3 regions of the Paenibacillus sp. EKM206P genome follow, and region 2 is predicted to be linked to each of the others. Evidence: predicted binding sites of a transcription regulator. Region 2 holds the regulator's gene; each other region holds the start of a gene.

What was found. Region 2 encodes Rex, which represses fermentation and respiration genes when NADH is low (regulators of the CRP and FNR family bind a similar motif). Its sites were predicted from a motif close to TTGTGAAATATTTCACAA; they were not measured.
Region 1: the regulator Rex is predicted to act here: its motif matches at 2,793-2,810, upstream of pflB (formate C-acetyltransferase).
Region 3: the regulator Rex is predicted to act here: its motif matches at 4,283-4,300, upstream of G9G53_RS17440 (phosphoketolase family protein).

What each region holds. Positions count from the first base shown of each region.
Region 1 covers NZ_JAAMNQ010000003.1:593,212-600,675, reverse strand. The annotation lists gene adhE (bifunctional acetaldehyde-CoA/alcohol dehydrogenase) at 1-2,515, shown strand, start outside; gene pflB (formate C-acetyltransferase) at 2,844-5,105, shown strand; gene pflA (pyruvate formate-lyase-activating protein) at 5,157-5,915, shown strand; gene G9G53_RS09535 (copper amine oxidase N-terminal domain-containing protein) at 6,135-7,464, shown strand, end outside.
Region 2 covers NZ_JAAMNQ010000003.1:438,123-445,586, reverse strand. The annotation lists gene panC (pantoate--beta-alanine ligase) at 1-166, shown strand, start outside; gene panD (aspartate 1-decarboxylase) at 159-542, shown strand; gene G9G53_RS08740 (tetratricopeptide repeat protein) at 625-1,257, shown strand; gene dinG (ATP-dependent DNA helicase DinG) at 1,415-4,282, shown strand; gene G9G53_RS08730 (redox-sensing transcriptional repressor Rex) at 4,326-4,979, shown strand; gene G9G53_RS08725 (amidohydrolase) at 4,966-6,267, shown strand; gene G9G53_RS08720 (cell wall elongation regulator TseB-like domain-containing protein) at 6,305-6,829, shown strand; gene G9G53_RS08715 (hypothetical protein) at 7,276-7,464, shown strand, end outside.
Region 3 covers NZ_JAAMNQ010000008.1:169,244-176,707, forward strand. The annotation lists gene G9G53_RS17430 (PspA/IM30 family protein) at 1-474, opposite strand, end outside; gene G9G53_RS17435 (aldo/keto reductase) at 658-1,500, opposite strand; gene G9G53_RS17440 (phosphoketolase family protein) at 1,774-4,164, opposite strand; gene G9G53_RS17445 (GntR family transcriptional regulator) at 4,459-5,181, opposite strand; gene G9G53_RS17450 (glycosyltransferase) at 5,533-6,684, shown strand; gene G9G53_RS17455 (PadR family transcriptional regulator) at 6,875-7,432, opposite strand.

The sequences.
Region 1 (7,464 bases), 160 kb from region 2:
GAGTATGAATCAGGAACAGATTGACGAAATCGTACAAGCTATGGCACTCGCAGGGATGGATAAACACATGTACCTGGCGAAGTTGGCTGTTGAAGAAACAGGACGCGGTGTGTACGAGGACAAAATCACCAAAAACATGTTTGCAACAGAATATATCTATCATAGCATCAAAAATGAAAAAACCGTCGGTGTCATTGAAGACAATGATTTTGACAGTTTTCAAAAGATAGCAGAGCCAGTCGGTATTATCATGGGGATCACTCCAGTGACAAACCCGACTTCGACTACGATGTTCAAAGCGCTGATTGCCATTAAAACACGTAACCCAATCATTTTCGGTTTCCATCCATCTGCTCAATCGTGTAGTGCGGAAGCAGCCCGCGTCTTGCTCGAAGCAGCTGTTAAACATGGTGCTCCGGCCGATTGTATTCAATGGATTGAAGCACCTTCGATGGATAAGACCAATGTATTGATGAACCACCCTGATGTGGCGCTAATTTTGGCAACTGGTGGATCAGGCATGGTTAAGGCAGCTTATAGCTGCGGTAAACCAGCACTTGGTGTAGGTCCTGGTAACGTGCCTTGCTTTATTGAAAAAACAGCAGATATCAAACAGGCCGTGAACGATCTTATCCTCTCGAAATCTTTTGATAACGGTATGATTTGTGCTTCGGAGCAAGCGGTTATTATCGAAGAGCCAATCTTCGAACAAGTGAAAAAATTGATGATCGCTAACGGTTGCTATTTTGTAAATAAAGAAGAAGCAGCTAAGCTCACTCAAGGAGCTATGAATGTCGAGAAATGTGCAGTGAACCCAGCTATTGTCGGGCAGTCTGCTGTGAAAATTGCTGAAATGAGTGGTATTACAGTACCAGCAGGAACTAAAATTTTGGTCGCTGAGATTGAAGGGGTAGGAACAAAATTCCCATTGTCTGCGGAAAAATTGAGTCCTGTATTAGCTTGCTATAAAGTAAAAAATGCGGAACAAGGTATTCAACGCGCTGCTGAAGTCGTGGAATTCGGGGGCATGGGTCACTCGTCCGCTATTCATTCGAACGATGAGGATGTTATCGCTCGGTTTGCAAACCGTTTGCAAACAGGACGTATCATTGTAAATGCACCTTCCACACATGGTGCGATTGGCGACATTTACAACACCAATCTTCCTTCGTTGACACTTGGTTGCGGTTCGTACGGTCGTAACTCGACTTCGTCGAACGTATCGGCAGTCAATCTGATTAATGTGAAAAGGGTGGCGAAACGGACGGTGAATATGCAATGGTTCAAAGTACCTTCCAAAATCTATTTTGAAAAAAATTCGACACAGTATCTTGCTAAAATGCCTGATATCACACGTGTAGCTATTATCACAGACCCTATGATGGTACAACTGGGATATGTAGATCGTGTTATTCATTATCTGCATCAGCGCCAAACACCAGTAGCTATCGAAGTGTTCTCTGAAGTAGAGCCAGATCCATCGACAGTTACGGTAGAACGTGGTACTGAAATGATGAGACGTTTCCAACCGGATTGCATCATCGCACTGGGCGGCGGTTCGCCAATGGATGCCGCTAAAGGCATGTGGATGTTCTATGAATATCCAGATACTGATTTCAATAACTTAAAACAAAAATTCATGGATATCCGTAAACGGATTTACAAGTACCCACGTCTGGGCCAAAAAGCACAATTTGTAGCTATCCCTACAACATCGGGTACAGGTTCCGAAGTTACATCGTTCGCAGTAATTACGGACAAAAACCTGGGCGACACGAAGTACCCACTGGCTGACTATGAGTTGACTCCTGATGTGGCAATTATTGACCCAGTGTTTGTATATTCGCTGCCTAAAACAGCTGTAGCGGACACAGGTATGGACGTTCTGACACATGCTATCGAGGCTTACGTGTCCGTAATGGCTAATGACTACACAGATGGTCTGGCAATTAAAGCCATTCAATTGGTATTCCAATACCTAGAACAATCGGCTCTGACCGGTGATAAGCTGGCTCGTGAAAAAATGCATAATGCTTCCACACTTGCTGGTATGGCGTTTGCTAATGCATTCTTGGGCATTAACCACAGTCTTGCACATAAATGGGGTGGACAATACCATACAGCGCATGGCCGCACGAATGCCATTTTGATGCCGCACGTTATTCGTTATAATGCGAAAAAACCGACAAAATTTGCTTCGTTCCCTAAATATTCGCACTTTGTTGCGGATGAGCGTTATGCAGAAATCGCGCGCATACTGGGACTGCCTGCACGCACCACCGAAGAAGGGGTTAACAGCTTGATCGAAGCGATCCGTAAAATGAACAAAACACTCGGTATCGAGGAATCGTTCCAACAAATCGGTTTCGATGCGAAAGATTTCGAATCACGTGTAGATTATCTGGCTGACCGCGCATTTGAAGATCAATGTACAACTGCGAATCCTAAGTTGCCACTGGTTACTGAGTTGGCTGATGTCTATCGCAATGCCTTCTACGGACGTTTTGACCAATAATATAATAGGTAAGAAGAGGCTTGTGAAAAAGCATTTTCTCGTTCAATACCGATGCAGGCTCTCTATATAGAGGGCCTGTTGGTTTGGGAAGGGAGGTGAACGGCAAGGCTAAGGATATAGGTGCGAAGCTAGGGAAAATAAAGTGACAAAAATCACTCATATTGTGATTTTTGTCACATACTACACTCTATCATTATTCTACAATAAGGGTGTAAGAAAGGTCCCGACACTGAGCGTAAGGCATCGGTGAACAGGCCGGGCTCAAGAAATAGCTTTATCGTGAAAAAAATCACAAGTCCGGAAGACCAAACAATTTGGAGGGATTTACATGTCGGTGATTGAGAGAGAATTACAAGAGCAACAATCTGGCTGGAGAGGTTTTAAAAAAGGCAAATGGACTAAAGAAGTCAACGTCAACGATTTTATTGAAACCAATATCTTACCTTATGTTGGCAATGAAGAATTTTTGGTTGGTCCTACGGCCAACACAACTGCATTGTGGGATATTGTATCCGATCTTACCAAAAAAGAGTTGGCAAACGGCGGCGTGCTTGATGTAGACGTGAATACGCCATCCACTATTATTTCACATAAACCGGGTTATCTAGACCGGGATAAAGAGCAAATTGTCGGTGTACAAACAGATGCTCCATTCAGACGTTCTTTACAGCCGTTTGGCGGAATTCGAATGATGATCGACGCTTGCAAAGCCTATGGTTTTGAAGTGCCAGAAAGTATCATTGATATCTTCACTCATATTCGTAAAACTCACAACCAAGGTGTATTTGACGCTTATACAGATGAAATGAGAGCGGCTCGTAAAGCTGGTATCATTACTGGTCTGCCAGATGCATACGGCCGTGGTCGTATTATCGGTGACTATCGTCGTGTAGCTTTATACGGTGCAGACTTCTTGATCCAAGATAAAAAGCTGCAACTGAAAAGCCTTGAAGTTGATTCCATGGAAGAAGACGTAATTCGTCTGCGTGAGGAAATTTCCGAGCAAATTCGTGCTTTGAATGAACTGAAACAAATGGCTGCTGAGCACGGTTTTGATATTTCAAAACCTGCTAACAATGCGAAAGAAGCTTTCCAATGGGTATATTTTGGATATCTTGCAGCAATCAAAGAACAAAATGGTGCAGCAATGTCCTTAGGACGTGTATCTTCCTTCCTTGATATTTACTCTCAACGTGATATGGAAGAGGGTACAATGACAGAAGAACAAGCTCAAGAACTGGTCGATCATTTTGTTATGAAATTGCGTATTGTTAAGTTCTTGCGCACACCTGACTATAATGAACTGTTCAGTGGAGATCCAACTTGGGTTACTGAGTCCATTGGTGGTATGTCCGTAACTGGAGAAACTCGGGTAACTAAAAACAGCTTCCGTTTCCTGCACACCCTCTACAATCTGGGACCTGCACCGGAACCGAACCTGACTGTACTGTGGTCGGAAAAATTGCCTGAAGGCTTCAAAAAATATTGTGCGAAAGTTTCTATTGAAACTAGCTCCATTCAGTACGAGAATGACGATCTGATGCGTCCGATTTATGGAGACGACTATGGTATTGCTTGTTGTGTATCGGCAATGAAAATCGGTAAACAAATGCAATTCTTTGGTGCTCGTGCTAACTTGGCTAAAGCTCTGCTGTATGCAATTAACGGTGGTAAAGATGAAAAATCTGGCGTCCAAGTAGGGCCTGAATTCCCAGCCATTACAGGTGAAGTTCTGGATTATGAAGAAGTGTTGAGTCGCTTCAAACCTATGATGGAATGGTTGGCCAAACTGTATATGAACACTTTGAATGTTATTCACTACATGCATGATAAATATAGCTACGAACGCATTGAAATGGCGTTGCATGATCGTGATATTCTCCGCACCATGGCTTGTGGTATTGCGGGTCTGTCAGTTGCTACCGACTCCTTGAGTGCCATTAAATTTGCAAAAGTTAAACCAATCCGTAACGAAAAAGGGATTGCTGTTGACTTTGAAATTGAAGGCGAATACCCTTGCTACGGTAACAACGATGACCGTGTAGATAACATCGCTGTGGAACTGGTAGAGAGCTTCATGAGCATGATTCGCAAGCATAAAGCTTATCGTAATGCGCTTCCTACTCAATCTGTACTGACTATTACTTCTAACGTGGTGTATGGTAAGAAAACAGGTACAACACCGGATGGACGTAAAGCAGGCGAACCGTTTGCACCAGGGGCAAACCCAATGCACGGCCGTGATAAAAAAGGTGCTTTGGCATCTCTGAGTTCCGTAGCCAAATTGCCTTATGAACACAGTCTGGATGGTATCTCGAACACCTTCTCTATCGTGCCTAAAGCACTGGGTAAAGAAGAAGAAACACGCAAAACAAACCTTGTTTCGATGATGGATGGCTATTTTGGAAGCCACGCACATCATCTGAATGTCAATGTGTTTGCTCGCGAACAACTGTTGGATGCAATGGAACACCCAGAAAACTATCCACAGCTGACGATCCGTGTTTCCGGTTATGCCGTTAACTTTATCAAGCTGACTCGTGAACAACAATTGGATGTTATTAACCGTACTTTCCACGGTACAATGTAAATAAGTATTACAATGACGCACGCATAGCGGATGCGGGAAGGATGATGCAACATGTTGAAAGGACACATACACTCATTGGAAACCTTCGGGACCGTCGATGGTCCCGGCATCCGCTTCGTGCTCTTTATGCAAGGATGCTTGTTGAAATGTCAGTATTGCCATAATCCGGACACTTGGGCCTTGAATGAAGGCAATCCAATGACCCTAGAGGAAGTATTGGCTGAAATTGAACCGTATTTAGCCTATTACCGTTCTTCGGGAGGCGGATTGACCGTATCCGGTGGAGAACCGACATTGCAAGCTCATTTTGTAGCAGAGCTGTTCAAAGAAGTGAAACGTCGCTGGAATTTGCACACGACACTGGACAGTAATGGCTTTAATGATGCGGGCCGTATCCATGATCTGCTGGACGTAACAGACTTGGTGTTACTTGATATTAAGCATATTGACAACGACAAGCATATTAAGCTTACAGGCAAGTCCAACGACCGTATGCTAAGCACAGCTCGCTGGTTGTCTGAGCAAGGGCGTAAAATGTGGATTAGACACGTATTTGTACCGGGTATTCATGATGACGAGCAAGATTTATTGAATTTGGGACGGTTTATCGGAACGTTGAACGGAGTCGAGAAATTCGAAATTTTACCTTACCATCAAATGGGTGTTTACAAGTGGGAAATGCTCGGTAAGGAGTATCCGTTGGAGGGAGTTCCATCTCCTACAGACGAAGAAGTTCAACGTGCTTACCGACTCATTGAAGAGGGTCGTCTGGAGACTGCAGGAAAGAATGCTGTCTGTCGTCCATCATAATGTAAATGGTGCAAAAGCTATTTCTTAGTAATGAAGCCGCCGCCACATCAGGTCAGATGGGTGGCGGTTTTTTGTTGTTGAATTTTTTGCAGTCACAGGAGAAAGTTCCCTTTTTTTCATGATAAGCAAAATTTCCAGAAACTTTTTAACAACTGACGCGTCTAATAGTATGACTTTTTACGGGAATGATAATAATTTGGTGATAGAAGGAGACAGACAATGAATTTCAAGAAATGGACCATGCTCACCGCTTTGGCGGTAGCTCAGGTGGCCGCAGTAGCCCCTGTAGGAGCAGAAGCAGCATCAACAACCGTTCAATCCACCGATTCGGTTAGCGCACAGCAGGCTCAGACCAATGTTGCTGATTCCAGCGTTCAGAATAGTATCGGAGCTCAAGAGGGAACAGGCACACAAAACAACACGGTAACACCAGATAACACAGGCGTAACCAATGATCCATTGACTGGCCTACCTACGGATACAACCAACGGATCGAACGTATCCAATGATGTATACGGTGGAGACGGAACGATCACCAATCCTGGTGGAGCTCCAACAAACATGGGTGCTAATCAACTGATTTTGTATTTAAACAGCGCGAAAATGGAACAAAACGGACAGGTGTATACGGCAACTCAGCCGATGACTGTTAAGGACGGAGTTTCCTATGTAGCTATCCGTTCACTTGTCAGCCGTGTCGGATTGCAGTTTAGTTATGACACTGCCACCAAAGAAACCGTAATCACACAAGGAACAAATGTCATGCGCTTCAAAACAGACAGCAAGGTTTATACGGTTAACGGTGAAGCCAGACAAATGAAGGGACCGGCTTTTCAGCAAAAGAACGTATTTATGGTGCCGTTGACCTCGATTACACAGGCCTTAAATATTCCTTATACTGTGAATAATACGACTAAACAAGTTATCATGGATTTGAATCAGAAGCCTAAAGCTTCCTTCACGGTTCAGCAAAAAGATATCTATGCGGGCGAAACCCAAGTTACGTATTTGACGAAGGAATCTTCTCCTACAGGTCTACCGATTGTGAACCAACGTTGGGAAGGTAAGCAGGACGTATTTCAGGAGCCGGGTACATATGTAGTTACCTATTCTGTTCTTGACTCTGCTGGAAACTGGAGTGATCCTTACTCAGTTACAATTACAGTAAGACCGCCGAACCAACCGCCAGTCGCTCTGTTTACTACAGATAAAAAAGAGTACAAGATGGGTGAAAAGATCACCATTACGGACCTGAGTACGGATGATGAGAATGCTATTACTAAGCGTGATTGGGAGAACAAGAAACTTGCCTTCTTCCAACCAGGTGATGTAACGATTACGTTAACCGTGACTGATAAGCACGGCGCAACAGGTACCAAAAGTGAAACGATTAAAATTACGAATGAACTGCTGTACAACGAAGATGATTTCAATAAAATCTTCACACCATATGGTGATAAATATACAGTAGACGGCAGTCAGGTGCCTACCATGGCTACCATTCCTTTGACAAGTACATCTTCACCGCGTCTTTTGATCCGTGCTAACA
Region 2 (7,464 bases):
TTACATTGAAATTTTAACTTTTCCCGGTCTGGAGCCCCTTCTTCCCGAGCAGCGGCTATGTGATGTTCAGGAAGACATCATCGTAGCGCTAGCTGTGAAATTTGGCAGTACCCGACTGATTGACAATATAAGAATACAGAAGGCGGAGGTGCTTTCCCATGTTTAGAACTATGATGAAATCCAAAATTCACCGCGCTACGGTTACGGAAGCTAACCTGAACTATGTGGGGAGTATCACTATAGATGAAGATCTCATGGAGACATCGGATTTGTTGGAGAATGAAAAGGTTCAAATTGTAAACAATAACAATGGAGCTCGACTGGAAACCTATGTTATCCCCGGACCGCGTGGGAGCGGTGTGATCTGTCTCAACGGTGCGGCAGCTCGTTTGGTGCAGCCTGGTGATACAGTCATTATTATTTCCTATGCTTCCATGTCAAATGAAGAGGCCAAAACATACAAACCAACAGTGGTATTTGTTGATGAACATAATAAACCAGCCCAAACGATGAACAAAGAAGTACATGCGACGATCATGTAATGAATGGGAGTGCGGATGAAACCCGTCTTTTAAGCGAAAAATGTGAGTGTATTAATCCATCTTTCATAAGGGCGGGATGCACATGTTCCAGCATGTATTCGCAGAAATGAACAGCATGTTAGATGATATCGTGAAGCATTACCCATCAGCCCAGGGCTCCCGCAGGCAGGAGCTGCTACAGCACTGGAGTCTGCTGCGGAGAATGAGTGACGGAATTATGGATGAGTGGCTGGCCTTTGAGGAAAAAATGGTGTGCCTGCGTGCGGCCGGCTTTTCCGCGGAGACCGATATGTCTGACACGGAGCTGCCTGAAAAAGAGCTGCCGGCTTTTAGTCGGGGGCAAGGGTATTATCGATTACTTATGTACTCTGAGGCGATCCAACAATTTGAGCAGGTACTACAGCATTTTCCGAACAGTTGGCAGAGTCGCATGTATATGGGAATGGCCTATTTTCAACTAGATGATCCAGCAGAAGCTGTATACCATTTTCAGAAGGTGCTGGACCTGACTGAGCAGGCAGGACTAAAAGCGGTCATCTATAATGCGCTAGGCTGTCTGTTGGCAAAGCAGGCTGACGTAGAGGAGGCGCAAAAATGTTTTGCTCTCGCACATCAGTTAGATCCTGCGTTACCCGAGCCGCTGTACAATATGGAAGCCTGTTTGTCCGGTACCGAAAAGCTTCGATACGACAGCTCCATAATGACCTGGATGTAGTTGTCAGACACCGAGTAAGACGATGCATGCCCACCTCCTGAGGCGGCGTATGCATCGTCTTTTTTGGCTGTCTTAATTTCCAAACACGCGATCTTCTGCTATGCTAATATACGGAGTTATTATTTTTGTAAGTGTCATAAGAAAGGATTAAGCCCGAATGAAATTTGCGGTATTGGATTTTGAAACGACAGGCACCCAGTCCGCGGATGACATCATTCAAGTCGGACTTGCAATTATAGATCATGATAACAGCATTTCCCGTGTTTACGGCTCTTATGTGAACCCTGGCAGATCTATTCCACCTTTTATCACTGGATTGACCGGAATTACAGACGATGACGTGAAGGATGCACCTGCACTTGAAGAAATGATGATGGAGCTTGTGCCTATGCTGGACGATGTTGTACTGGTCGGTCATAATGTGGCGTTTGATTTTAATTTTTTGCAAAACGCTCTGGATCGGTGCGGATACTTGCCATTTAGCGGAAGAATCTTGGATACAATGGATTTTCTGAAAATTATGTTTCCATCACTATCTTCGTATCAGTTGGGTTTTGTGTCTTCTGAGTTCGGGCTGGCACATGATCGCCCTCACCAAGCAGACAGCGACGCATTGGCTACGGCCGAGGTATTTTTAAAGTGTCTGGGTGAGCTTCAAGCATTACCTCTGATAACGATACAGCGGCTTAGTGATTTGTTTGCAGAGGAAGACAGTGACCTTGGATGGTTTCTTGATGGGGTGCGTGAAGAGAAAGAGCTTGATCCTATTCAGGATTTGGAGGGATATCAGTTTTTTCGTCAGCTTGCGCTAAAAGTGGAAGATTGGACGGAGCTAGCTGCTCCGCGTAGAGAAGATGACCCGAATCCACTGTCAGGTGTTACCTTTGAGGAGTACATGGATGATGTGCGGGACAATTTGCGTTCATCCTTGAGTCAATATGAGGAGCGCGAGGCGCAGATACAGATGATTGAGGGTGTGAATCAGGCACTGAGTGAAGACAAGCATCTGCTGATTGAAGCAGGTACAGGAACAGGGAAGTCTCTGGGTTATTTGCTCCCATCGCTGTATCACAGTGTGAAAAAGGGACAGCGCGTTATGGTGAGTACACATACGATCAACCTGCAGGAGCAATTACGCGAGCGCGACATTCCGATGCTAACCAAGGTGATTCCGTTTCCGTTCCGGGCTGCTATTTTCAAGGGTCGGGGACATTATTTGTGTCTGCGTAAGTTTGAACATAAAATAAACAGAAGAGACTTCGCTACACCGAAGGAAGATTTAATTACAGCGGCTCAGATGATCGTCTGGTTGACGCTAACAGAAACCGGTGATGATGAAGAACTGAATCTGAGCAACCGTGGAGGGGATTTCTGGGAAACGGTGGCGAGTGATTCAGAGTCCTGTCTTGGTCGTTCTTGCCCATGGTTCCGCAAATGTTATTATCATCGTGCACGCCATGAAGCAGGAATAGCGGATGTTGTTATTACGAATCACTCTAAGTTGTTCACAGACGTCAAAGCCAGTCATCAGTTATTGCCGAGCTATGAACATCTGGTGATAGATGAAGCCCATCACCTGGAGGAAGTAGCTGGTAAACACCTAGGTATGCATATGAAATATTTCACACTCGTGCATACACTGACGCGACTGTTCAAAGACAGCAAGAATGGACAACTGCCTTCACTTCGTCAACAGTTGGCGAAATCGGGGCACGAGAAGTCGGCAGATTGGGCCTCAACTATCGACCAGCTGTATCCGCTCGTGTTAGAGGTGAAGGAAACTTGGGACCTGCTAAGCGACAAGCTGTTTGGCATGTTGCCGGAGCGAAGTGATGCGACACCGGGTGAAACAGGACAGTTTTCTTCCCGTCTCAAACCTTCGGCCAAGCCTGCAAAGTGGGATCAGGCGGGAGCTTTGGAAAATCAGCTATATGTAACGATGAGCGAAATTTTGCGCAAGGGCGACAAGCTGATGCTGGACGTCAAGGAAGAACATGACGATTATGCGGCGGATAGCCTTATTACAGATATCACGGGTCTGCTCAAGGATTTGGCGGGGATTCGAGAAAATTTGCGCTTTTTTATCCGACTCGATGATGAAACAACCGTATACTGGCTCGAGGCGAGCGGGCAATTCCGTAGTAAATCATTGCAATTTTATGCGGTACCCGTCGATGTGAGCCGCCAGTTGAAAGAAATGTTTTTTGACAAAAAAAGAAGCATTATTCTGACTTCTGCTACCTTGTCGGTAGATAAGTCGTTTCAGTACATGATCGATCAGCTCGGCTTACAGGAGGCCGCAGATCAAGAGCGGCTGATGACTTCGCAGCTCCCGTCACCCTTTAATTACAGGGATCAGGTGTTGCTGGTTATTCCACGGGATTTCCCAAGTGTGAAGGGCAGTGTAGGAGATGCACATTTTGTAGATATGCTCGTTAGCTCTCTAGGAGCGACTGCTCAGGCGACGCAGGGGAGAATGCTCGTTCTGTTTACGTCCTATCGGATGCTCCGGCAAGTGTATGAGCCGCTCAAAGAGGCCTTAGCATCCAGCGAAATTACTGTGCTGGGACAAGGTGTGGACAGTGGAAGTCGCAGCAAGCTAACCCGCCGGTTTCAGGAAGCGAAAGCTTCTGTATTGCTGGGGACCAGCAGTTTCTGGGAAGGCGTCGATATTCCGGGGAAGGCTCTGACTTGTCTAGCCATTGTTCGCTTGCCGTTTCAACCGCCGAATCACCCGCTGCTGGAGGCAAAAAGCGAACTGCTCCAGCAGCAGAAGAAGAATCCATTTATGAAGCTGTCTGTACCTCAAGCGGTCATTCGCTTCAAACAGGGATTTGGTCGGTTGGTACGTACAGCGAACGACCACGGGGTCGTTATCGTTTATGATACGCGTGTGATTGAATCCTATTACGGAAAGCACTTTTTGTACTCGTTACCGGGACCAAAAATGGAGCATATGCCATCGGAGCAAATGGTGCCCCGCATCGCCGAATGGCTCCAATCCGCCCCGGAGACAGAGGCATAACGGACGGACATAAGTATGTTCGTTACAATTAGGGGGAGCAAGTATGAAATCAGATAAAATTTCAGAGGCTGTCGTACGGAGGTTACCCGTATATTTACGTTATCTGAATGCACTTCACAAACGGGAGGTGGCTACGGTCTCTTCACAAGAGTTGGGACAGAGGCTAGATTTGAACCCGGCCCAAATCCGTAAAGATCTTGCTTATTTTGGAGATTTTGGTCGGAAGGGTATTGGTTATGATGTTTCTTATCTCATTGAGAAAATACGCCATATCCTGAAAATCGACCAACAAATTAATGTAGTCTTGGTCGGAGCGGGTAATCTGGGGCAAGCCCTTTCGAATTATAACGCTTATTTAAAAGACAATATGAAGATTGTGGCGGTATTTGATGCGTTTCCGGATAAGGTAGGAACCAAGATCAATACATTGGTCGTGCAACCGATGGATGAACTGGAAGCGACTGTGAAAGAAAAAAACATTCGAATCGGGATTATTACCGTACCTGATTTTGAAGCACAGCACGTGGCTGATAGGCTTATTGATAGCGGAATTGGAGCGATCCTGAACTTTGCACCGACTACTCTCAAGGCACCAGCCAACATTCGGATTCATGCCACAGACTTTACAACTGATTTGCTTAGCCTCGCTTATTATTTGGAGGACGGAAAGGAAGAAGCACAATATGACAGTGAATAAATGGATGATTAAAAACGGATCTTTTGCAGTAAATGGACCAGAAGCAGGGGTAGTCCATGGTTTTATGATTGTGGAGGATAGTCGTATTACTTATATTGGCGAAACCTTGCCTGCGGGTGAGGAAGAGACGGAAGCGATCGATGGTAAAGGGCTATTGTTTTTACCTGGTCTGATCAATACTCATGGTCATGCGGCGATGTCTCTACTGCGTGGGCATGGAGATGATTTGGCACTTCAAGTATGGCTTCAGGAAAAAATGTGGCCTATGGAAGCCAAGTTTACATCTACAGACGTGTACTGGGGTACGTCCTTGTCTGTGCTGGAAATGCTGAAAGGTGGAACAACAACCTTCCTCGATATGTACGATCATATGGATGAAGTGGCTCGTGTGGCTGAGGAGTCAGGTATTCGTGCAAGTCTGATGCGTGGAGCAATTGGACTATGTTCGGAGGAAGAACAGCGAATCAAGCTGGCAGAGGCCGTGACTTTTGCACGTAACTGGCACGGTAAAGCAGACGGGCGTATTACTACGATGATGTCTCCGCACGCGCCATATACATGTCCACCTGCGTTTATTGAAAAATTCGTACAAGCTGCGCATGATCTGGACTTGCCACTGCATACGCACATGTCTGAGACGATCGCCGAAGTAGAGCAAAACGTACGCGACTACGGTTTGCGTCCGGTTGCACACTTGGATAAGCTTGGCTTTTTCTCCCGTCCTTCGCTTGTTGCCCATGGCGTTCATTTGAACGACGAAGAAATAGCTTTACTGGCAGAACGTGGTGTAGCGGTTTCCCACAATCCTGGCAGCAACTTGAAGCTGGCAAGTGGTGTGGCAAGAGTGCCTGAATTGCTGCGTGCAGGGGTTACGGTTTCTCTCGGAACGGATGGTCCTGCCAGCAATAATAACCTGGATATGTTCGAGGAAATGCGTCTGGCAGCACTTATTCACAAGGGTGTATCCGGTGACCCTACGGCAGTTCCTGCAAGTGAAGCGCTGCGTCTGGCAACGGAATACGGTGCAAAGTCGATTGGTTTAAAAGAAGTAGGAGCGTTGGCAGCAGGCAACAAGGCTGACTTTATCGCGTTGGATCTGAATCAGGCACATTTCTTGCCGCGTACAGATCTTATTTCCCATGCGGTATACTCTGCAAGCGCCAAGGACGTGGCTCATGTGTGGGTAGACGGTCGTCAGGTTGTGAAAAACGGCGAATGCCTGACTATGGACGAGGAACGTATCAAACATGAGGCACAAGCCGCCTTTGAAGGGCTGCTGTCGCGCTAATTCAGGTGTCACATCCCCTTAGAGAGGAAGCACGGGTTTGAAAAATAAGAAAAAATGGATAGCGGTCGCCATTTTGGCCGTGATACTGATCCTGGTCAGCATTTTCTGGTATTATTCCTATGTTACTCAAGACCAGGTGGCTGAGAAAAATGCCGCTATCATTAAGGCCAAGCAATCAGGTGGTCTGGTTAGCACGACTCAAACATGGAAGTCTGTGTGGGATCAGGTATATTGGGTGGTTCAAGGGAAAAATGCACAGAATGAAAATATAATGGTATGGGTTCCTTTTCAAAAAGTGGAGGGACAACCTAACGTACCTGCCGCAGATAATAGCGGTGTTCATACCGAGCTGCTGAAGAACGGAGTCGACGAGCAAAAAATGACGTCGCTAATTCAGCAGCAGCTTCCAGGTGTAAAAATTGTAAGCCTCCAGCCGAGTGTGTTCAATGGCGAATATGTGTGGCAGCTGTTTTACGATGATGGAAGCCATCATTACTATGCCTTTTACCGTTTTTCAGATGGGGGAGCGACGGGGGTAAAGTATACTTTGCCCAATAACTGAGCTGGTTGAGGATTAGCAGATGTGGAATGAATGACTAGTAAATGATTAAAAGCTCAAGAAAAAGACGTAAATGCGATGAAATTCGTATTTACGTCTTTTAGTCTTGCTATGCCGTAAAGATGAGCTGAAAGCCAGCGAAGCATCTTTACCTACCCAACTTCTCTCCTAAGGCAAATTCATCTTTATGGCGGGCAACAGCGATCGTAAGATCAAATCCTACACGCAGCGTCCCACCTCCACCATAACCAAAGATTTTGCCTCATCACAACTCCTCCACACATTGCCTTCGATTTTAGATATACGTTATGATATACTATATTTTATAAGTGATAGACAAAAATGATAGAAAAAAGAATTGCTGATCACTGTAAGATCATGCAATTTGGTTGTTTGTTGACATTCGTCCCGTTTCTTCTGAGTTTTACATTTTGAGAGGAGGATGTTGTTTGAAATTGCGTGCAGTTCCTATCGTTGTGGCGGCAGTTTTGGCAGCTTTGCTGCTATTTGGGGGATGGTTCATTTACCGTCAGGTTACAATGCAAAGTCCTCTGGAAAAACTGGTTTCTCAATATCCAGGCGTGACAAGCGCTCAAATAGATATTAAACAGGATCGGGTTGTATTGAAACTAGATCTC
Region 3 (7,464 bases), on a different contig from region 2:
CCCGTTGCCTATAGAATTCAAGGTTTGCTGTGCTTTGGCAACCGCCAGCTTCCCTTTAAGTTCAGCGCTACGCGCTTCTAGCTGCCCCATATCGGACACTAACTTCTCCTGCATTTGTTTCATATTCACGGCGTTTACTGAAGCTAAGTCATAGGACGTTTGTAATTGTTCCAATTTCTCCGTTTGCAAACCCTTCCTCTCCAGAAACTTTCGAGCTTCCTCTTCATTACCAGCTTCCACAGACTTACTGGCATAATACTGGAGCTTTTTGATCTCGGCTTTGCATTCATCCAGTGCTCTTTTCGCCCTTCTCTCATCAGCCAATACCGATACCGTCTCCGCTTTCACCTTGCCTAGATCACTGTTCAAATTTCGCATATAATCGTCAATGGTTTTCTCCGGATCTCCCACCTTATCCATTAAGGCGTTAACATTCATTTTCATAATATCCCTAAACCTCGACAAAATTCCCATGATGACCTCCTTCGAAAGGACTACATTCCACCATATCATACATCAAATCCGGTAAAAAATGTTCATTATAGCTCTATATACTGACCCACTGATCACTTTCGGATGTGTGTTCGTTTTATGATAAAAGCAAAGGGTCCAAAAACCCGCGACAGATTTTTGAACCCTTCTATTTTATTGTCTTGATTATAGTTCTTCATAGGACTTGGGGTCCTGCTCCCATATCCGTCCATCCTCACTGCTAAATGCCGAAATCATGTTCATTTCCTCTGGAGACAACTCAAAATCAAAAATATCCAAATTCTCCGTTTGGTGATTTAAAGAAGAGGCCTTCGGGATCGGGATTGCTCCAAGTTGGATATGCCAACGTAAAATCGCTTGTGTAGTCGTTTTACCATGAGCAGCAGCAATTTTCCCAATCTCTTCATTCTCCAGCATACTGTGACCACGACCCAAGGGGCTCCACGATTCCGTCACGATGCCCTGTTCAGCATCTTTTGCACGCTGATGTTCCTGATTAAATAATGGGTGCAATTCAACTTGATTTAAGCTCGGCGTGACACCTGTTTCCCGAATTAAACGTTCATTATGCTCGGGCAAGAAATTGCACACCCCAATGGAACGGATATAGCCCCTTTTCTTCGCCTCAATTAACGCCTGCCATGCTTCAACATATCGATCAATTTGGGGATTCGGCCAATGGATTAGGTACAGATCATAATAGTCCAGACCTCCTCTATATAATGACTCTTCGATCGTTACAATGGCTTCTTGGTAAGCATGTCGGCGACCTGGTAGTTTGGAGCAAATCAACAATTCTTCTCTGGGCACAGAGCTCTGCTGGACCGCTTTCCCGACAGCACCCTCATTTTCATAGTTGAACGCTGTGTCGATCAGACGGTAACCTGCATCAATCGCGCTGGTAATTGCCTTGACTCCATCTGCACCCTTCAATCCAGCAGTCCCAAATCCAATCACGGGCACCTTAGTGCCATCATTCAATACCTTCTCCGGAATTGGATCGTTCATATTAACAGCCTCCTTTACTATTCTCTTATACCGCAGCACCTTTAATGCTCAGAAAAATACAGCAAATGACTCGGTTCCTCCTATACTTATTACCCACCAGTTCGTGACTTTCCTATTAAATTCTCTGTATGCTACATCAAAAAGTGCCTGATCCCCGTTGAAATCATACTTGAATTCAAGGAGTCAGGCACTCGTATACCGCTACCAAATCATATATTCCACTTCATGCTGAATTGCTTGGTTGTCCAACACAAAGTTGAAGCGTCTTAATTTTTATTTCAAGGTCAAGCCTTTCCATACCCAGTTCTCTACCTCTGGCAAGTCAATGCCCTCTTCGCGAATGAATTGATGATGTTTCTTAACCGTAGCATCCATTTCATCCACAATGTTGGTGTACTTCCCAGCGTCAGGTAAGTTGAGAACAGCTTCCTTCACTAAGTCAAAACGATCCATTTGATTCAATACACGCATATCAAATGGTGTCGTAATATCGCCGTTCTCACGGTAACCATGTACATGCAAGTTATGATTGTGACGATCAAAGAACAGATCTTTGATCAGACCTTCGTAACCATGGAAAGCGAAAACTACTGGTTTATCCTTTGTGAAAAAGTGATCAAACTCGGCGTCAGATAATCCACGCGGGTCTAGTTTTTGACTTCTCAGTTTCAGCAAATCTACCACGTTGATGTACCGAATCTTCAATTCAGGCAGTTTTTCATGCAAAATGGAAATCGCAGCTAAACTTTCAATCGTTGGCTCTGTACCAGCAGAAGCAATGACAAGATCAGGTTCTCCACCTTGATCTGTACTTGCCCAGTCAATGATCTTCAACCCTTTATCCACCAATTCCTTCGCTTCATCAGCAGTAAACCATTGTGGACGTGGGTGTTTGGACGAAACAATCAAATTGATCTTTTGACGGTCGTTTAAAATGGTGTCGAAAACAGCCAACAAGGAATTGGCATCCGCTGGCAGATACTCCCGAATAAATTCCGGTTTTTTATCAGCCAAATGACCCAACAAACCTGGATCTTGGTGTGTATACCCATTATGATCCTGTTGGAACACTGTTGAAGTTGCTACGACATTCAATGATGGGATATCTGCACGCCATCCTTGATCCGTTGCTTTACGCAGCCACTTAAAGTGCTGGGTGATCATCGAGTCAACCACGCGCAGGAAGGCTTCGTAACTTGCAAAGAAACCATGACGACCTGTTAACACATAACCTTCCAGCAGTCCTTCAGCTTGGTGTTCGGATAATTGAGAATCAATTACACGACCATAGGATGATAAGAATTCATCATTAGGTTCAATAATTTGGTCCATCCATTGGCGTTTGGTTACTTCAAAAACAGGAGCCAAGCGATTAGACATTGTTTCATCCGGTCCGAAGATTCTGAAATTACGATTTTGTTCATTTAAGACAACCACATCTTTAACGTATTTCCCTAAAACCGACATATCTTGCGCAATCACTTTACCAGGTACGGAATTATCCAGCGCATAGTTACGGAAATCCGGCAATTTCAAGTCTTTAATGAGGTTCCCCGCATTCGCAACAGGGTTCATTCCCATACGTTTATCGCCTGTGGGCAGAATTTCAGCAAGCTCAGAGTTTAAACGACCGTTTTCGTCGAACAATTCCTCTGGTCTGTAGCTATTCAACCATTCTAACAAAGCAGGTGCGTGCTGCATATTTTTTTGATCAACCGGAATTGGAACCTGATGGGCACGGAATGAATTTGTATTCGGCACGTTGTCCCATTCCTTTGGACCCGTCCAGCCTTTAGGTGAACGGAATACAATCATCGGCCACGCTGGACGAGTAAGATCATTATTTTCACGCGCATTCTTTTGAATAGCTTCAATTTTCTCGATGGCCGTATCCAATACTTTCGCCATTTCTGGATGCATGTGATCCGGATTTTCACCTTCAACAAAGAATGGCTCCCAGCCCAAACCTTTAAAGTATGAGGTCAATTCTTCTTTCGATTGACGAGACATAATCGTTGGGTTACTAATCTTAAAGCCATTCAAGTGCAAGATTGGCAGCACTGCACCATCCGTGATCGGGTTGATAAATCTGTTAGAGAACCACGAAGCGGCTAATGGACCCGTTTCAGCTTCGCCATCACCAATAACAACAGCCGAAATCAGATCAGGATTATCCAGAATGGCACCTACACCATGAGAAAGGGAGTAGCCTAATTCTCCACCTTCATGGATAGATCCAGGTGTTTCAGGAGCAGCATGTGAAGCAATACCGCCAGGGAAAGAGAATTGTTTGAACAATTTCTTCATACCTGGGATATCTTGCGTAATTTGCGGATAGATTTCGGTGTAACTTCCATCCAGATATGAATTTGAAACCATAACCTGACCGCCGTGACCAGGGCCCTCAATGTAAAGCATGTTCAAATCATATTTATTAATAACACGATTTAGATGTGCATAAATAAAGTTTTGTCCTGGAATTGTGCCCCAGTGTCCAATAGGCTTAACCTTCACATCTGAATCTTTTAAAGGCTCTCTCAACAAAGGATTATCTTTTAAATAAAGCTGACCTACCGAAATGTAGTTCGTTGCACGCCAATATGCATCAAGTTTTTCTAAATATGTTTTAGATGAATAATCTGCTAACACGGGTGATAATGACATGGTGTCCACTCCCTAAGTAGTATTGTTTGTAATTTATTTCCGGAAATTTCATCTACATGTACATCATAACGCCGTGCCGATTAAATTCAACCTTTTTCACAAGTGATACGGTCCAATTTTGTGAAATTTTGAACATACTATGAAATATAAATTAAAAAGACAGTAAAAAAGCTCTTACATTAAAATATATAGAAGTATAAACCAATAAAATTTGTAATAAACGTTGCAATCGCAGGCTCCAATCCTTTTCTCAAAATTATAAAAAAAAGACCGGAGAATTCTCCAGTCTTATCATTAGTGAACCGATACAAAGGTATTAAATTTTAAATATTTGTAATGAAATCGCATATGAGAAAACTCAAATGGCGTACCGTTATCTAAAAAGAACACACCTTCCATAATACCTACAGGCTCATTTTCATTTAAATGTAGCAGCTTTTGATCATTCTCTTGGGACGGTTCTGCAAAAATGGATAAAAAAGATTTGGTGACGGCCAAGTTCCGCGAGTCTTCCAAATAATTAAAAATGGACCCCTCGATAATAGTCTGATTTAAATTCTGGACAATTTTAATGGGAATATAGCCCGTTTCAATCATAAAAGGATCATCATCAAACAGACGTAAGCGGACAATTTTGTAAACAAAATCATGAGTCTCCAAGAACAAATCGCGCTGTAATTCTTCTGTTGGCGGAATGACCTCAAAACTCAATACTTTGATCTTAGGCTTTTTACCATGCATTTGAAAATTATCAGTGACCCCTAGATTAGAGCCTTCGTAGTTAAAGATAGATTCATTTCTTATGTATAATGGATTAATAAATGTCCCGGAACCTTGTTTTTTAAAAATAATTCCGACATTCTCCATTTTAGTCAGAGCACGTTTAATTGAACTACGACTAACCTGGTAAGTCTCACTAAGACTACGTTCATCTGGCAATCTCATATCTGCAAACTTTCCCGCAAAGATTTTCATCTTGAGATCGTCAATAATTTGCTTATAGACAAATTGTGTCATATAGTACTCCTCTTTCAGGTCTTCTATAACTCCATATAGTTTACCATAACTTGCCCATTTCATCTCTTGTTTGTTTCTGTATGCTAAGGGGGGCTTTCAACGGATGGGAAGCGCCCTCGCTTTTACTTTACATCTCTATGCATAATACCATGATTACACATACATAACACCACTGAACGTACCTGCAAATTAGCAGAAAATACAGAACTCCCACCTTAACTTCCGCGATAAGACCAAGCCTGTTTCGAACCTTGAGGGATGTTTGACTAGACCAGGCTAAAATCCTTGAATACATTGTTATTATTTATCTTGTTCAAACGTTTTCTAATAAGAAAGGTGGGGGGGATCACATTGGCAATCCGCTACAGCGTCATCATTCCAACCTATAATCGAGTCCAGCAATTGTTGCTTACACTCGCTTCATTTGAGACACAAACCTATCCAAAGCAACTATTCGAAGTCATTGTAGCTGATGACGGTTCTACAGACGGAACGAAAGAAATGGTCGAAGGCTTCAAAGCATCCTATCCTCTTATCTATGTGTCACACCCGGAACAACGCGGTCGATCTGCCGTTCGAAATTTGGGGCTGCGCCGTGCAAAGGGGCTGTACATCATCTTCTGCGACGCTGACTTTGTAGTATTACCGGAATTCATTAGGATTGTGAGTCGTTATCACCGTAAATATCCCAAGTCCGTGCTTTCAGGCATTCCTCACTCGTGGGACGATGCTTTTACCCATTATTACCCTGACTTTTCTCCTGAAGAAAAAGAACAATGTCGCAACATACTTACCCAATCCAACTTATGGAATGCTGACTATGAAGCAGCGAGCGAAATTACTCCGATCATAACCCCAGAAGATATCCTTCACCAAACGGGTGCACTGTCTAAAGTAGTTAGTCCCACAAGGGTTCCTCCGAATACGCAGAAACAATTTGCCTCAACGGACGTAGCCCCCTGGATGCTGCTGGTTACTCGTTGTGTAGCCATCAAACGCAGTCACTTGATTCGTATTGGAGGTTTCAATGAACGGTTTGTGCTCTATGGACTCGAGGACTGGGACCTTGGCTATAGACTACATCGCTTGAAGATTCCTTTTTATTGCATCAAAGAGGTGGTCGGATATCATCAGGAACATCCAACCTATCTTAGAGGTAACGTGTTAAATACGGAAAATCTGAGAATCATGTATGAAACCTACGGATTCCATGACTCCTCGTTAAATTTATTTGCCCTTATCCCTCCATCCGAGGATTTTGAGACCTACAAGAATACATTGCGGGTATTGCGCAGGGGATTCCGCTCTAGGTTAACACGCTCATCAGCACTGTTATTAAGAAGAACACTACGCATTGCAGCCAAGCAGTTCTACGATCAAAGCCATACTCATGCATACAAAAAATCATTACACTTGATAAAAAAGAAAGCAGCGAACCGGAAAAGTCGAGTCGCTCACGTATTACGAGAAATGCTGGTGAAGTCTGAAAAGCTGGTGGAATAATTGCATCCTCCTTACGGGATAAAAAAACTCCTCCATAAAGGTGCGAGCCCAACTTGGCAAAGCAGCTTTATGGAGGAGTCAAGGCCCTATGCGGAGAAGACGACAAGAATTGTCGTTACTAGTTTTCTATTCCTCATGATAGTTCAGCATGCTTTCTGATTATTCATTACATATGAGTTTTTACCTACTGCTAAGAACTCAATATTTTAATGCTATCATCGCACCAACTAATTAAACTGCTAAACTGACTCTTACCATAGCTCATTGTGATCATCCAATATTTGTGGTTATGGTCTTTATGCTCTACGTTGATAAGCCAACGTTCAAGTTCTTCAAAAATATGCAAGCTTTCCACTAGCTTTTCTTTATACTCCTGTATGTGCTTTATAATCGTTTCAGGCGAAGAATTGCCGCCAAAAAACACCCTCAACAGCAGCTCATTTTTTTTAAGCATCACCACATGCTCCATTGGCTGAGAAAGCCAGTCTGACAACGTGTGCCTTCCCTGATCGGTAATGCTGTAGAGTTTCTTGTCAGGCTTGCCTTTCTGTCGAATGACCTCGACTGCAATATCTTTTCGATCCAGTAGCTCTGCAAGGCTGGGATAGATCTGACCATAGTTCTCATTCCAAAAATAACTAGTGCTCTGCTCCATATGTTGCTTTATATCATAACCGGTATGAGGACCCAGACTCAGAATGCCTAATACCGCAAACATTGTATTGGTTTTTCCTGACTGTCTCGCCATTGTAAATTATGCCTCCTAGTACCTCTAGCAAA